4 regions of the Porcipelethomonas ammoniilytica genome follow, and region 1 is predicted to be linked to each of the others. Evidence: predicted binding sites of a transcription regulator. Region 1 holds the regulator's gene; each other region holds the start of a gene.
The links. The regulator Rex, encoded in region 1, represses fermentation and respiration genes when NADH is low (regulators of the CRP and FNR family bind a similar motif). The targets are predictions, from matches to a motif close to ATTGTTAANNNNTTAACAAT.
Positions count from the first base shown of each region.

Region 1 (3,942 bases):
GATCATCATAAAAGAACTGATAAAAGCGTCACGCAGGCTGAAAATAATACAAATTGCAGTCACAAGAGCAATAAGCCAGCCTAAACTTGCGTCAAAAAGTCCTACTATTGCCATTATAATAAGATACACAATTATTCCAACAGCTAATTCGGCAACAATAGTGATTCCGGTACCTTTTGCTGAAGATTTAAGCAGCGATTTCCAGTTCTGAAAATATATTACAACACCGTCAGCAGCAGACTTAAATGCCGACTGTTCGTCTTTCATAAAAGTATAGCATAAACAGCATTCATCTACATAAGTGAGAGTAAGCGTAGTAAATTTCTGTACTATGTTCGTTATAAACGATGCCTGTGGTACAAGCTTTTCAATCCATCCAACCGTTGAATTAACAACCTTGTTTATTTGCCTTACGGAGCCGCTTACCAGCTTGTCAAGAAGTATGTAAACATTTGCTTGGGCAAATTTGCTTTTGACACGTTCCTTACCAAATTCAACCATATTATTAGGGATTCTGCCGGTCTGAAATATTTCAGCTATAACTGCAATCTGAGCAGACTTAATCATATAGCCGATATACTGCATAATAATACTTACTATTTTTCCTGAAAGTGCAATAGCTATTACTGCAAGAATAATCATGAAACCGTTTTCAGAAGCTGACGCAATAGCGATCCACATAATGGTCCATAAAATAACTACTGCTGAAACTGCAAGATTTATACCGAGTCTCATCCACACAAAAATCATGGTCTTTTTAAAAATGTCAAATGCTTTCATAATATTTCCCCCTAATTTTTAAAAATCTTCAGAATTAAAACTATATGTCAGATCTATAGCTTTTCTGATCTTTTCGATATTATCTGAAATCTTATCCATTGTACAGATAATGTCTTCCATCTGAACTCTCTCAGCATCATCAATAATTCCATCTTCCATTATATCTACAAGCTGACGGGAAATATCAGCCATTTCATAAGATGATCCTAAAAACTTAATGACCATTCTGTCCAGATCCTCTGAAAAGTTTGTATTGATCTGCTTATCTCTCAGCAGATAGTCGATTGAAACCTGAAAAAAATCACTCAGGAATATAAGCTTTTCAATTTCCGGCAAAGAACTGCCTGCTTCCCATTTTGATACAGTCTGACGGCTCACATCAAGCTTTTCGGCAAGTTCTTCCTGAGAAAGTCCTTTTCTGATACGCAGTTTACGTACTTTTTCTGAAAATTTCATAATTCAACTCCTTTCATAGTTATATAAAAACATGTCATATAAAGTACAACATGCCATAACAACATAGGATTTTAACCCCATATCATAAATTATATATGAAAGCATTTAACAAAGCAACCAATTGCAGCTTGCATTTACGCAACCTTCAGTTGCATAATTCCATTATTATAAAGTTCATTTATTCAAAAATTATTCTATATTGCATAAAAAAACAGGAGGAAATACCTCCTGTAAACTTATTATTCATCATCTGCATGATTAAGTCCGTAAGCCAATGTCATAAGACTATCTGTAAGATGTACATTTTCTACTATTATGCCTTTGTGGACGGTCAGGTCGTAATGACTGAAATTCCAAAAACCTTTTATGCCGGCGTTGATAAGTCTGGTTACAATTTCTTCAGCGGCGCTTTTAGGAATACACAAAACGGCGCAGACCGGATTGTTTTTCTTACAGAATTTTTCCAGTTCAACAATATTCATAACTGTATTTTTAGCAATAATCTGTCCGTTTTTTTCTGGATTGCTGTCAAAAATACCTATCAGCCGGAATCCTTTTTTGTTGAAATCAATATGAGAAGCTATGGCGCTTCCCAAATTTCCGGCGCCTATCAAAATAGTTTTGTTGCCTGCATTAATACCTAGTATTTCTGCAATTGCGGCATGAAGTTCTTTAACATTATAACCGTAGCCCTGCTGACCGAAACCGCCGAAGCAGTTTAGATCCTGACGTATCTGAGACGCTGTAACCCCCATTCGTTCTGAAAGCTCCCTGCTGGAAATACGTATAATTCCCTGCCTATCAAGTTCCCCTAAAAATCTGTAATATCTGGGTAAACGCTTTATTACCGGTGATGAAACCAAGGACTTTGACATATTTATCTCCACCGCCGCATACAGTATTCCGAATATTTCTTCATGACGAATGCATATTTCATTTTTATTCGGAATACGCTGCGGTTTCCGCTTTTTACGGCTGCGGACGCCGAAATTTGTTAATTATATCTTTATTTTTTATTTATTTCATAAGTACAGAAAGTCTGTTGTTGATTTCTTCAAGGAATGTTTTTGAATCAACTTTCTTTTTGTTTTCAAGACTTGAAAGCAGATACAGATCGCCTGTCATAACTCCGTCTTCAATTGTCTGAATCGTAGCCTTTTCAAGCTTGTCGGCAAAAGCCATAAGCTCGTTGTTACCGTCAAGCTCGCCTCTTTTTCTTAGAGCACCGCTCCATGCAAAGATTGTTGCAACTGAGTTTGTAGATGTTTCTTCACCCTTTAAGTATTTGTAATAATGTCTCTGAACTGTTCCGTGAGCAGCTTCATATTCATATACACCGTCAGGAGAAACCAGAACAGAGGTCATCATTGCAAGACTTCCGAATGCGGTTGATACCATATCTGACATAACGTCGCCGTCATAATTTTTGCATGCCCAGATGTAGCCGCCGTTTGAACGGATAACTCTTGCAACTGCGTCGTCAATGAGGGTATAGAAATATTCAATACCTGCCGCTTCAAATTTTTCCTTATATTCTGCATCAAAGATTTCCTGGAAGATATCTTTAAATCTGTGGTCGTACTTTTTGGAAATAGTATCCTTTGTAGCAAACCATACGTCCTGCTTTGTATCAAGAGCATAGTTAAAGCATGACTTTGCAAAACCTTCAATACTTTTATCAATATTGTGAAGACCCTGAATGATACCGTCGCCGTCAAATTCATGGATAGTCTGTCTTGTTTCATTTCCGTTCTTATCTGTGAATACAAGTTCAGCCTTACCGCCGCCTTTAACCTGCATTTCTGTATTTTTATATACATCGCCGTATGCATGACGAGCAATAGTAATAGGATTAGTCCATGTAGGGATATACGGTGTAATGCCCTTTACAAGAATAGGAGTTCTGAAAACAGTACCGTCCAGAATCGCTCTGATCGTACCGTTAGGGGACTTCCACATTTCTGTCAGGTTATATTCAGGCATTCTTGCGGCATTCGGAGTAATTGTTGCACATTTAACGGCAACTCCGTATTTTTTAGTTGCTTCGGCACTGTCGAAAGTAACCTTATCCTTTGTTTTTTCCCTGTACTCAAGACCAAGATCATAGTACTCTGTGTTCAGGTCGATATAAGGTTCGAGAAGAATTTCTTTGATCCATTTCCAAAGGATTCTTGTCATTTCGTCGCCGTCCATTTCGACCAGCGGTGTTTTCATTTGAATTTTTGCCATTGTTTTTTCCTCCCTGATAAATTATAAATCGTCGATTGTATGCCCATTGCTTTCCGCAATATGTGAAATTTTTTCATATACATCAGCGTTAACTATAATCAGTTCATAGCTGTCACTGTCAATATCAATCATACAAATATATGCTCTGCCGCCTAAAGCGGTATTAATTTCTTCACCCCATGATTCAACATTTTCATTTTCGTTAAGATTTAGCGAAGAAAGGTTTATGTCGATAAGACTGTAAGTTTTTAACTGTTTCAATGCCCATAAAAAATCTTCAAGCTCACATTTATAATCAATACCAAACGCATAACCTTCTTCGTCCAGTAAATCAACCATGCCCAGCCAACAATCATCGTCGGAATCACTTTTCATAATATTTTCTTTTAATGCATTTATTATGCCGGAATTATTATTAGTTATTAGCTCCGTAATTTTGTAAATGTACGAAAGATCCTTTTTTTCATTTTCATTTTT
Region 1 covers NZ_JAOQKH010000006.1:24,530-28,471, forward strand. Annotated here, with positions in the region: gene OCV67_RS06170 (zinc ribbon domain-containing protein) at 1-780, opposite strand, end outside; gene OCV67_RS06175 (helix-turn-helix domain-containing protein) at 799-1,236, opposite strand; gene OCV67_RS06180 (redox-sensing transcriptional repressor Rex) at 1,476-2,111, opposite strand; gene OCV67_RS06185 (NADP-dependent isocitrate dehydrogenase) at 2,254-3,465, opposite strand; gene OCV67_RS06190 (DUF6630 family protein) at 3,487-3,942, opposite strand, start outside.

Region 2 (3,942 bases), on a different contig from region 1:
GGGTATTCAGTATACTATATCCGATATACTCTGTGAAAAAACCATGGCGGCGGCGGAAATGCTGGGATATAAGACTATTGCCGTGGCAGGGGGAGTGTCTGCAAACAGCGGAGTAAGAGCGGCATTTGAAAAGGCGTGTGCTGAGCGTGACATGAAGCTTTATCTTCCTCCTTTGAACCTATGCGGCGACAATGGAGCAATGATCGCCTGTCAGGGGTATTATAACTATCTCGCCGGACAGCGTGGGGACGAGAGTCTTAATGCAGTTGCAACGCTTTCTCTGGAAGAAATCTGACTTACTTTTTTCCGCTTTTTGAAAAAAGCTTGGCAAAAACTTTAATGCCGAGCAAAAGCAACTTGAAACAGTTTTTAAAGACTCGCAAAGTTAATTTTATAAAGAATTGAAAAAAAATTTTGAAAAAAGTTGGCAAAAACTTTTAAATCGTCTATTGAACTCTTTTTTCTTGTTCATTTCTTGTCTCGTGACAAGAAACGAACCAAAGAAACACGTATTTTACTTTCTTTCATGTGAAAGAAAGTAAAACAAAGAAAAACATTATCCGTCATACAGTTTCTGAACTAATAGGTCTCCCCATAAAAGGCAAGACGTGACATCAAAAATTCACGCCCAAGTAAGATGGGCGATACTAAGAGGAAAACGTAAGTTGCAGACATGTCTCAGTACAGTTTTGGGAGAGTTCCTTGCGTGATAGTTTAAAAGGGCTGCGCAGTCGTTACATTTCTTTGCTTCTTTCTTTGGTGTGAACAAAGAAAGAAGTGCATTTCTTTGTTACTTTCTTGTTGCAAGACAAGAAAGTTAAGAAAAGAAGCTTTAAAGAAACTTGTTTCTTTGGGCAATCAAAGAAAATGACAAATGTGTTATGTTATAAAGCGGATTAAATAAAGTACACGACTGGAAAACAGTTGTCCTTTGTGAAAAAACAATGAAAATTGTTATAAATTTCACAAATCAAAGGAAATTCTATTGACAACTATTTCAAAAAATATTATAATATAAAAATGAAACAAAAATTTTTAAAGAATAACTGCATTATTGCAGAAAAATACATACAATAATAAATATGCAGTTAAATTATCAAGGAGGATTATTACCATGTCACTGACAAAGAACCCCAACGTTTTAAAATGGGTTGAAGAAATGACAGCCCTTACAAAGCCTGATAAGGTAGTTTGGATCGACGGAAGCAAGGAGCAGATCGACGCTCTTAAAGCGGAAGCAATCTCAACAGGCGAAATGATTGAACTCAATCAGGAAAAGCTTCCGGGATGTCTGTACCACAGAACTCTTCCAAACGACGTAGCAAGAGTTGAAGACAGAACTTTTATCTGCTGCAAGAATAAGGAAGACGCAGGTCCGACAAACAACTGGATGGATCCGGACGAAATGAAGGCAATGCTGACACCTATGTACGACGGTGCTATGAAGGGCAGAACAATGTATGTTATCCCTTACTCAATGGGTCCTATCGGCTCTCCTCTCGCTAAGGTAGGCGTTGAAGTTACTGATTCTATCTACGTTGTTCTTAACATGAATATCATGACAAGAATGGGTAAACAGGCTTTTGAAAACCTCGGCGACGAATCAAACGATTTCGTTCGCGGTCTGCATTCAAAGGCTGATGTTGATCCTGAAAAGAGATATATCGTTCAGTTCCCTGAAGATAATGCAATCTGGTCAATTAACTCCGCTTACGGCGGTAATGTACTTCTGGGTAAGAAGTGCTTTGCACTCAGAATCGCTTCATATCAGGGCAAGAATGAAGGCTGGATGGCTGAACATATGCTTATCTTAGGCGTTAAGAAGCCTGACGGTGAAGTTAAGTATATCACAGCTGCATTCCCATCAGCATGCGGTAAGACAAACCTTGCTATGCTTATTCCGCCGGAAGGCTATAAAAAGGACGGCTATGAAGTATTTACAGTCGGCGACGATATCGCTTGGATGAAGCAGGGCGAAGACGGCAGACTTTATGCTATCAATCCTGAAAACGGATTCTTCGGCGTTGCTCCCGGTACTAATGAAAAGTCTAACTACAATGCGCTTGCTTCAACAATGAAGGACACTATTTTCACAAACGTTGCTATCAATAATGATGACAATACAGTTTGGTGGGAAGGTCTTGACAAGAATCCTCCTGAAAACGCAACCGAATGGAAAGGCGAAAAGGTTAACGGTAAGGAATTTACTGCTAACGGAAACAAGCTTGCTCATCCAAACTCAAGATTTACAGCTCCTGCAAAGAACTGTCCTTGCATTTCACCTGAATTTGATAATCCGGCAGGTGTTCCTATTTCAGCTATTATCTTCGGCGGCAGACGTGCTTCAACAACTCCGCTGGTATATCAGTCATTTGACTGGACACACGGAACATACATGGGTTCCGCTGTATCTTCAGAAACAACAGCTGCTGCAACAGGCGCTGTAGGCGTACTGAGACATGACCCAATGGCTATGAAACCGTTTATCGGATACAATGTAGGCGATTACTGGGCACACTGGCTCGAAATGGGCGAAAAGCTCGGCGATAAGGCTCCTAAGATTTTCAATGTAAACTGGTTCAAGCAGGATGAAAACGGAAACTTCATCTGGCCTGGATTCGGCGATAACATGAGAGTACTCGACTGGATCATCAAGAGATGTGAAGGAACTATCGACGCTGATGAAACAGCTATCGGATATATTCCTAAGAAGACTGATATCAACGTTGAAGGTATCGAAGACGAGGTTACACCTGAAATCATGGATAAGCTTCTTGCAGTTGATAAGGATCTCTGGACTAAGGAAATTGCAGAAATGCGCAGATACTATAAGGAAGATATCGCTGATAAGGGCGGTAAGGTACCTGAAGCGCTTATCAAGGAACTTGACAAGCTTGAAGAAAGACTTGCAAAATAATAAAAATATCAATCAAATAACTGCAAAAATCTCCTATGGTAAATCCATAGGAGATTTTTTTGGGAAATCGAAAAAATTTCAAACGCTTTCAAGTATAATTTTAGAAGAATCTTCTCCTCTCAGAGCTATAACAGCTCCTCTTATAAGATATGCTACAGGATCTCCCGAAGGACTTTTTTGCAGACACAAAACTTCAGTACCCTCAATTAAACCTATATCCTGCAAACGTCTCCTCATAGAACCGTTTATTTTAAGCTCTGCAACACGTCCTGAACTGCCCTCATTCAGGGAAGAAAGCGTTTTTATATTATTTATCATAATGAAAACTCCGTTGCTTAAGTATTTAAAGCGGACAAATAATTGCAGTCCGCTCATTATTATAATATTCCCTCCGGAGCTAACAGGTTACAAACAATTGAAAATTACTCAATTCAACATTAATTAACAAAAAACGGACTTGAAAATTCAAGTCCGTCACTATTATTTTCTTCTTGAACCGTTTTTACGTTCTGTACTGCGTTTAAGAGCACAAATTTTCTCTTCGCTGTTCTGCTTAAAACGAGTCAGCATTTCCTCAAAGCCAAGCTCCGACATAGGAGGCTTTTTCTTAGGCTCCCAGACGTTAGGTCTGCGTTCCTGACGCTTTGCGGGTTTAAGAGTTTCCTCAGTATTTTCAGTTGCTTTCTTTATTGAAAGACCGATTTTTCCGTCCTCGCCGATATTAAGTACCTTAACCTTGACTTCCTGGTTTTCAGTAAGGTAATCCTTAACGTCTTTAACAAATGAATTGGCTATTTCGGAAATATGTACCATACCCGTACCTGCGCCTTCAATTTCAACAAATGCACCGTACTGAGCTATTCCTTTTACTTTACCGTCATATATTTTACCTACTTCGAGCTGCATAATAATAAAAATCCCCCTGTTAATGAAAATTATAAAAGCTTAAAAAGCTAGTTTCTTGATGTATCATAATATCTTCGTTCATCCGGATATGCATAATTCATATCTTCAATAGCCAGCTT
Region 2 covers NZ_JAOQKH010000004.1:24,827-28,768, forward strand. Annotated here, with positions in the region: gene tsaD (tRNA (adenosine(37)-N6)-threonylcarbamoyltransferase complex transferase subunit TsaD) at 1-295, shown strand, start outside; gene OCV67_RS04285 (phosphoenolpyruvate carboxykinase (GTP)) at 1,106-2,917, shown strand; gene OCV67_RS04290 (FeoA family protein) at 2,996-3,235, opposite strand; gene OCV67_RS04295 (S1 RNA-binding domain-containing protein) at 3,398-3,823, opposite strand; gene OCV67_RS04300 (hypothetical protein) at 3,871-3,942, opposite strand, start outside.
Region 2: OCV67_RS04285 (phosphoenolpyruvate carboxykinase (GTP)) is a predicted target of Rex. The motif match lies at 951-970, and genes of this name have one in related genera.

Region 3 (3,942 bases), 150 kb from region 1:
TCTGTACAGCTTGTTTTCGGTTCAGCTGATAAGCGTGTCGGCAGAAGAAAAATCAAATGCTAAGGAAAGCAATCTGACTGAAGCTGTTTTGCCGGAATTGATTACATCAATTTCGAAAAGCGTTTCGAATACTTATATACTGTTGGGATCTAAAGCTATTTATAAAGAAGCGAAGGTAGGTAATGTTACTGTAAAGTGCGGAGAAAAAGTTGTCGTTCCGCTGGAACTGGATTCAATTAACAACAGCGCAACGGTAGTCGTGTCGTTACCAGAGGGGGTTACTTGTGAAAAGGTTGTTGATAATTTGGGAAATCCGCTTAAAACAGTAAACAATAATTCAACCTCAGAATTTACCATGACTGATACAAAAGCTTTTATAACTTATTCAGTTGATAAAAATCTTACTGACGGAGAATATAATATAAAATATAATATAATTGGGAATTATTATAGCGAGATTTATGAAGTGTTCGGAGGAGGTTTTACAGTAACAGGTAATTTTGCGGAAACGACTCCGACAGTTACAACATATACAGAAACAAAAACAACAACTACTGTTACGTCAGTAAACGAACTGCCTGTAGTTCCTATAAAACCGGTAAAAGGGGACGCCAACGGAGACGGTAAACTGCGTGCAAGCGATGCGGCATTTATTGCCAAAACATTGGCTGAAGCATCAATTGCAGGTAAAAAAATAAACCTTGAAGATTACCCCAATGCCGATTTTAATGAGGACGGGAAAATAACGGCTGCTGATGCAGCAGCAATTGCAAAATATCTTGCAGAACAAAGCATTAAAAAATAAAAATAGCGGACGTTAAAAGCGTCCGTTTTTTCATAAAAAATATATTTATAAATATTGAAATTAATGTGCTTTTTTGGTATAATAAAATTTATAGGCTATTTATAAATGAACGGAGCATAAAATGAAAAATCTAAATATTGTACTTGTGGAACCGCAGATTCCTCAGAATACCGGTAACATTTCGAGAACCTGTGCCGTAACAGGCGCAAAGCTTCATCTTATAAAACCTTTTGGATTTGAAATTACTGATAAACATCTTAAAAGAGCCGGTCTGGACTACTGGGATAAACTGGATATATATTACTATGAAAATTTAAAGGACTTTTTTGAACAAAATGAAGGAGAGTATTATTACTTTACCACAAAAGGAAAGCATGTATACAGTGATGTTGATTATCCTGACGATGCGTATCTGATTTTTGGACGTGAAGATAAAGGACTGAACGAAGACCTGCTTTATGAAAATCCGGAAAGATGTGTAAGAATACCAATGCGCAGTGATTTAAGGAGTCTGAACCTTTCAAATTCGGCTGCAATTGCAGTTTATGAAGTTTTAAGGCAATGGGATTTTCCCGATTTGTCAAGAGAAGGTCAGCTGACAAAATATAGATGGCAGAAAGAAGGCTGAATAATGCAGAAAATTAAAATTTTGACTGATTCTACCTGCGATATTCCAAAGGAAGAAGAAAAAAGACTGGGGATAAAAATTATGTGTTTTCCGGTCACAGTGGATGGCGTATCTTATAGGGAGAGACAAGATTTTTCCAATGCGGAATTTTATAAAATGATGGATAATGCAAAGGAAATGCCTACAACCTCACAGCTTACGGCGTATGAGATCCTTGAAGTGTATAAGGAGCTTTACAGCGAGGGTTGGACCGATGTAATACATGTTACAATTTCATCAACCGGTTCTGCAACATATAATAATGCACTTTCTGCAGCTCAGACATTCAAGGAAGAGGTACTGAGCAAAGATGGTCCGAAAATGAGGATACATGTTGTAGACTCTAAGAATTATACGGGCGTGTACGGTTATCCTGTAATGCAGGCAGCGCTTAAAGCGCAGAAAGGCGCTACGTCGGATGAGATTATTGATTATCTTCATGAGTGGCTGGATAGGGCAGAGGTTCACTTTGTTCCTATGACGCTGAAATATGTAAAAAGATCCGGACGTGTAACAGCGGCGGCTTTTGCAGGAGAACTTCTGGGACTGCGTCCTCTTATAAAAATTGTTGGGGGAGTATCAACTGTTGTTGAAAAAATCAGAGGTGAAAAAAATATCATACCGAAGCTTCTGGCAGACGCAGAACAGTATATGACCCCTCAAACGCCTTATCTTATAGTGAGCGGAAGCGATAAAACTCTTCCTAAGATTCTGGAACAGGCAATGACGGAAAAGTTCGGCTATCCTCCGGAATATATGGTTGAAATCGGCGCTGCTATAGCATGTAATGCAGGACATAATGTGGTAGGATTTGTAATCAAGGGCGGTCACAAGTAAAAAAATATATGTTTTCAAAAAAACTATTGCAAATTACCGGAAAATAGTGTAAAATAAAAATAATGGTTGTTAAAATAATAACAGCATTATTTTGTATTAAATGAAAGGATGTTTATTTAACATGGCAGGTTTAAACAAGGTTTCAGTTGACGACATTAACGTAAAAGGTAAAAAGGTTCTCGTAAGAGTTGATTTTAACGTTCCTCTCAAGGACGGTGTTATCACAAACGATAACAGAATTCAGGCAGCTCTGCCTACAATTAAAAAGCTTATTGCCGACGGCGGAAAGGTTGTTCTTTGTTCACATCTGGGCAAGCCTAAGAACGGTCCGGAAGATAAATTCTCATTGGCTCCGGCTGCAAAGCGTCTTGCAGAACTTGTTGATACAAATGTAATTTTCGCTAAGGACGATACAGTTGTAGGCGATAATGCTAAGAAGGCTGTTGCTGAAATGAAGGACGGCGAGATCGTTGTTCTTGAAAATACAAGATTCAGAGGTGCAGACGAAACTAAGAACGGCGAAAACCTTGCTAAGGAACTTGCTGACTTAGTTGACGGCGAAGTATTTGTAATGGACGCTTTTGGTTCAGCTCACAGAGCTCACGCTTCAACAGCAGGCGTTACAAAGTTTGTTAAGGAAACAGCTGTTGGTTACCTTATGCAGAAGGAAATCAAATACCTAGGCAATGCGGTTGAAGTTCCTGAAAGACCTTTCGTTGCAATTCTCGGCGGCGCTAAGGTTGCTGATAAGCTCAATGTAATTTCAAATCTGCTTGAAAAGTGCGATACACTTATTATCGGCGGCGGTATGGCTTACACATTTTTAAAGGCTAAGGGCTATGAAGTAGGCAGCTCACTGGTTGATATGGAAAAGGTTGACTACTGTAAGGAAATGATGGCAAAGGCTGATAGTTTAGGCAAGAAGCTTCTTCTTCCTGTTGATACAGCTGTTACAGCTTCATTCCCTGATCCGATTGACGCTGAAATTTCAGTAGAATATGTAGATTCTGACAAGATTCCTGCTGACAAAATGGGACTTGATATTGGTCCTAAAACTCAGGAACTGTTCGCTGAAGCTGCAAAGACAGCTAAAACAGTTGTATGGAACGGTCCTATGGGCGTATTTGAAAACCCTGTACTTGCTAAGGGTACAATCGCTGTAGCTAAGGCTCTTGCTGAAACAGACGCTACAACAATTATCGGCGGTGGTGACTCCGCAGCGGCAGTTATGCAGCTTGGTTTTGCAGACAAGATGAGCCATATTTCAACAGGCGGCGGCGCTTCACTTGAATACCTCGAAGGTAAGGTACTTCCAGGCGTTGACGTTATTGCTGATAAATAAGATTTAAATTGGAGAACAAGGCTTTCCTTGTTCTCTTTACTGTAAAAATAAACTTTTAAATAATAAGGAGTTAAGTAATGAACAAGTCACTAAGAAAGGCAATTATTGCCGGTAACTGGAAAATGAATAAAACAAGACCGGAAGCTAAGGAGCTTCTTGAAGCTATTAAGCCACTGGTTGCAAATGCTGACGGTAAGGTTGAAGTAATCGCATGCGTACCTTTCACAAACCTTGAAACAGCTATCAATACAACAGCAGGTTCAAATGTTAAAATCGGCGCAGAAAATGTCC
Region 3 covers NZ_JAOQKH010000006.1:170,356-174,297, forward strand. Annotated here, with positions in the region: gene OCV67_RS06980 (dockerin type I repeat-containing protein) at 1-805, shown strand, start outside; gene OCV67_RS06985 (tRNA (cytidine(34)-2'-O)-methyltransferase) at 927-1,433, shown strand; gene OCV67_RS06990 (DegV family protein) at 1,437-2,309, shown strand; gene OCV67_RS06995 (phosphoglycerate kinase) at 2,431-3,651, shown strand; gene tpiA (triose-phosphate isomerase) at 3,729-3,942, shown strand, end outside.
Region 3: OCV67_RS06995 (phosphoglycerate kinase) is a predicted target of Rex. The motif match lies at 2,375-2,394, and genes of this name have one in related genera.

Region 4 (3,942 bases), on a different contig from region 1:
ATCCTTAAGTGCATTTATACAATTTTCGGTGCCGTCTACAGAAAAATAACTGTATTTTTCATTTCGGTTCTTCATGGTTCTTAAAATACCGCCGTTAGTAGGATAAAGTCTTGTAATAAATTTATCATCAGTATCTTCTTCAACTGACTCAAACGTTACATTTTCCTGTTCCATCCATTCGCTGAGCTCTTCAAATGTAAGTACAGTGTCTACCAGTCCGGCATATTTTTCAGCTTCTTCCTTTTTGGAAATACACGGACCGATAAATACGGTATAGCAATCAGGATAATCATCTTTAAGCTTTTTGCAGTGTGCCTGCATAGGTGAAAGAACATCGGCAAGATATTTCAAAGCTGTAGGAAAATATTTCTGTATAAGCGTATTTACCGAATTACAGCATGATGAAATAATAATGCTCTTGTTACCTTCATTGACCATCTTTTCATATTCGCCGGTAACGATCTGTGCGCCGACAGCCGTTTCTTCCGCTATACAAAATCCTAGCTTCTTTAACGCTTTTTCCATAGAAGTGATATTAACGCCGCTGTAATTCGCCGCAAAGGACGGTGCAATACTGGCAACAACTTTTTTGCCTGATTTAATTGCGTCTTTTACTCTATGTATATCATTGCGTATTTGTTTTGCATTCTGGGGACAGACTACAAAACATGTTCCGCATAAAATACATTCGTCAGCAATAATATTAGCCTGATTATCAGAAAATTTGATTGATTTTACCGGACAGTGACGTATACATTTATAGCAATTTTTACAATTAAGCTTTTTTAACTGCAAATAATCTTTCATAAAAAATCAAAACCTTTCTATAATCAGATTTTATCAAGTACATACTTCTGAAAAGTTTCGTCAAAATTATCCTCCGAAACGCCGCATACTATTTCATCGTCAAATTTAACTGAAACTCCCTCAGTACATTTTCCAAGACAGAACGCTCCGGAAAGCTTAACCTTATCATTAAGATTGTTCCTTTCAACAGCATTTTTCATTAGTTCCACTATTCTTGCAGAACCGCTTAAATGACAGGAACTTCCAACACATACAAAAATATTCATCTTTTACCTCCTATTGTTAATTTGTTAACAATCACATTATATCATATAGTAAAAAGCGTGTCAACGGATTTTATATCATTTAATTACTGAAATTTCCTACCAATAAAAAATACAGCAGAATTAAACTTCTGCTGTATTTTAGTTAGTATATTAATAAAAATCTACATCAACTTCATAAATAATTCCGTCATTGTAAAATAAAGTTATTTCCCCGTAAAATTCTCCGTTACCTGAATCTTCAATATAAGTATAACCATTTTTAGGATCATCAAGCTTACAACCGTATTTGCTTACCGCATCACTTATATTGCTTCCGGGTCCTATACCGTCAATTGTTAATTTAATATCCGATTCATCAGTAACAGATAATCCGGTAATTGTACAATCCTTTGGGGCAAGTGCGGCTTCGGTCAAATTTTCAACATATACCGCAGTATTACCGTCTTCCGAATAAAAGTATTCAGCCATGCCTGCTTCAACTTTATCAACGTCAACCTTTACCTTATCGAGAACACCGTCAATTTTGCCGGGAATAGTCACATCTTTACCATTAAGCTGAATTTTAATCTTGCTGAAATCGTATGATGCTGACTCAGGAGTTTCAGGAGCTGTACCGGTAACTGTAGGATCAGTTACAGTCGGATTTTCAGGTTCTGTAGGAACTATCGGTTCTGTAACAGTACCGTTGTATCCATTCATCAAAGAATTGAGATCTATTCCGATAACATCGCTGATTCCCTTCAGGAAGCCTTCCATATCCGCTTCGGCAATATACTGCTGAAGCTCTGCTCCGTCTGATGAATAATTATAAACCTTTTCTGCGTCGTTGAAAGCAGGGATTTCTTCCGGTTTGTTGTCGCTGTATTTCAAAGTCACATTGGCATACTTTGTTCCTCCGACATTAATTTCAGTAGAAATTTCCTGACTTTTGCCGTCTGAACTGAGATTTACTGCAATGTTACCCATATCCAAGGCTGAAAGATTCAAATTAATTTCACCGCTGCAATATCCCTTGTCTTTATTTTCAGTCTTTATATCCTTAAATTCAATATCAAAAGACTGATCACCGTCTGTTGTTCCTACAGCTGTAACATTTATTTTTCCGCTGGATTTATCTGATTTTTCTGTAATGTCCCCACTGATTTTAAGACCTTCGCCGTCAAAGATAATATTTGCTTCAAATGCGTTATTATCATTGTCCTCAACACTCATATAATTAAGCTTTACGTCTTCCTCATCAGCAATTTCAAAAGATCTTCCCTTTATTACGCCCTTACTGTCAACATAAACATTCATTACAGCAACTACGTCGCCGCCTGACAAATTATATTCGCCAAGCTCTCCAAGAAGCTTATCTACAGCGGACTGATAATCATCCTTAGTCATAGAACCGGTTGATTCAACAATTTTAATAATTGTTTTATCATCCTTAGCCTTCTTTAAAACATCCTTAGCAATGCTGTAAAGACAGCCTTCATCAATTTCAGCAACTAATTGATTATATTCAGTTTTTACACCGTTTACTTCACATTCAATATTCTTTTTCAGCTTAACATCATCAATATTTGTAAATACAATATCAAAATATTTTACAAGAAGCTCTTCAAGTTCATCATCTGTAATAATTTCCTGAAGACCCTTACCGGTTGACATTTTTGTAAAAACATTGTTTATTACTGGCTGCGAGTCTTCCTTATTTCCAATACCGTTTACCAAAGAATCAGTTTCTGAGAATGCCTCTTCTATAATCTGACTCAAATCCATCGAAATATAACTTGAAGAAAGCTCCGGAATCTGATAATAATATTTACCATCCTTTAAGTATCCGTTAATTGTAAGAAGCGTTTTTTCATCAGCATTAAGCTTTGCGCTGAAGGCTGTATTACCGTCTACTACGGTACCCGCTTCTGTAAATGAAATACTGCCTGGAATTGTAATCCCTGCATCAGACAGTGAAACGCCTGAATTAGATTCAAATAATGAAGCTATAGCGTCTTTTTCAAGATCAGCTTTTAATTCCAGATCCACATTCTGATTTTCAGAATTGGTCATTTTATCATAAGCCTCTGCCACTTTCTCCGCAGACTCTTTTATATTCTGATTTTCAACCCACGAATAATAATCCTCAGGATCGTTAATAATCATTTTTACATTATTTTTTACCCATGGACTAAAGCTGTATGCAGCAGCACTGCCGCCCAAAAGTAAGACAAGTATAACCGCTATTACAGCAATTACAGCGGCCGGACCTTTTTTTGCCTTTTCAACACCGCTTATAATTTCTGTTCCAGCCATTATCGGTTCAACTGCTTTTGCCGGCTGATGTTCTTCCGGCTTAATTTCTGAAACCGGAATATCAGATACTTCATTCTGACCGTTGTTATCATTAAACTCTGACATTTTGTTTCCCCCTAAGTTATTTTTATTAACATATAAATTAGATTATATGCTGATACCTAACATGTTAACAAATTTATTTTATAAAGTCAATATGTTTTTTAAAATTTTGGATAAATGTATATATTTTATATGATTTTTACACGATTAAATGTATTATTTTTTTAGTTTCAGGTTATAATAATTTTGTTCTCAGAACGAGAATACATTTTAATGAAACGGAGACTGATATTATGGAAAAGAAAAAAAATTCAAACATCCACTGCACAGTTAAGCAATGTGCAAACAACATGGAAACTGAAGATTACTGCACACTTGATATGGTAAAGATCGGCACTCACGAATCAGACCCAAAGGTACCTGAATGTACAGACTGTAACTCTTTCGTTAAGCGTTCAGGCTGCAGCTGCCACTAATAATTAAAAAGGACGGTTAAAAACCGTCCTTTTTAATTATTTATTTTCATTAGAAT
Region 4 covers NZ_JAOQKH010000002.1:190,461-194,402, reverse strand. Annotated here, with positions in the region: gene OCV67_RS02500 ([Fe-Fe] hydrogenase large subunit C-terminal domain-containing protein) at 1-807, opposite strand, end outside; gene OCV67_RS02495 ((2Fe-2S) ferredoxin domain-containing protein) at 831-1,073, opposite strand; gene OCV67_RS02490 (hypothetical protein) at 1,224-3,473, opposite strand; gene OCV67_RS02485 (DUF1540 domain-containing protein) at 3,704-3,886, shown strand; gene OCV67_RS02480 (hypothetical protein) at 3,923-3,942, opposite strand, start outside.
Region 4: OCV67_RS02495 ((2Fe-2S) ferredoxin domain-containing protein) is a predicted target of Rex. The motif match lies at 1,086-1,105, and genes of this name have one in related genera.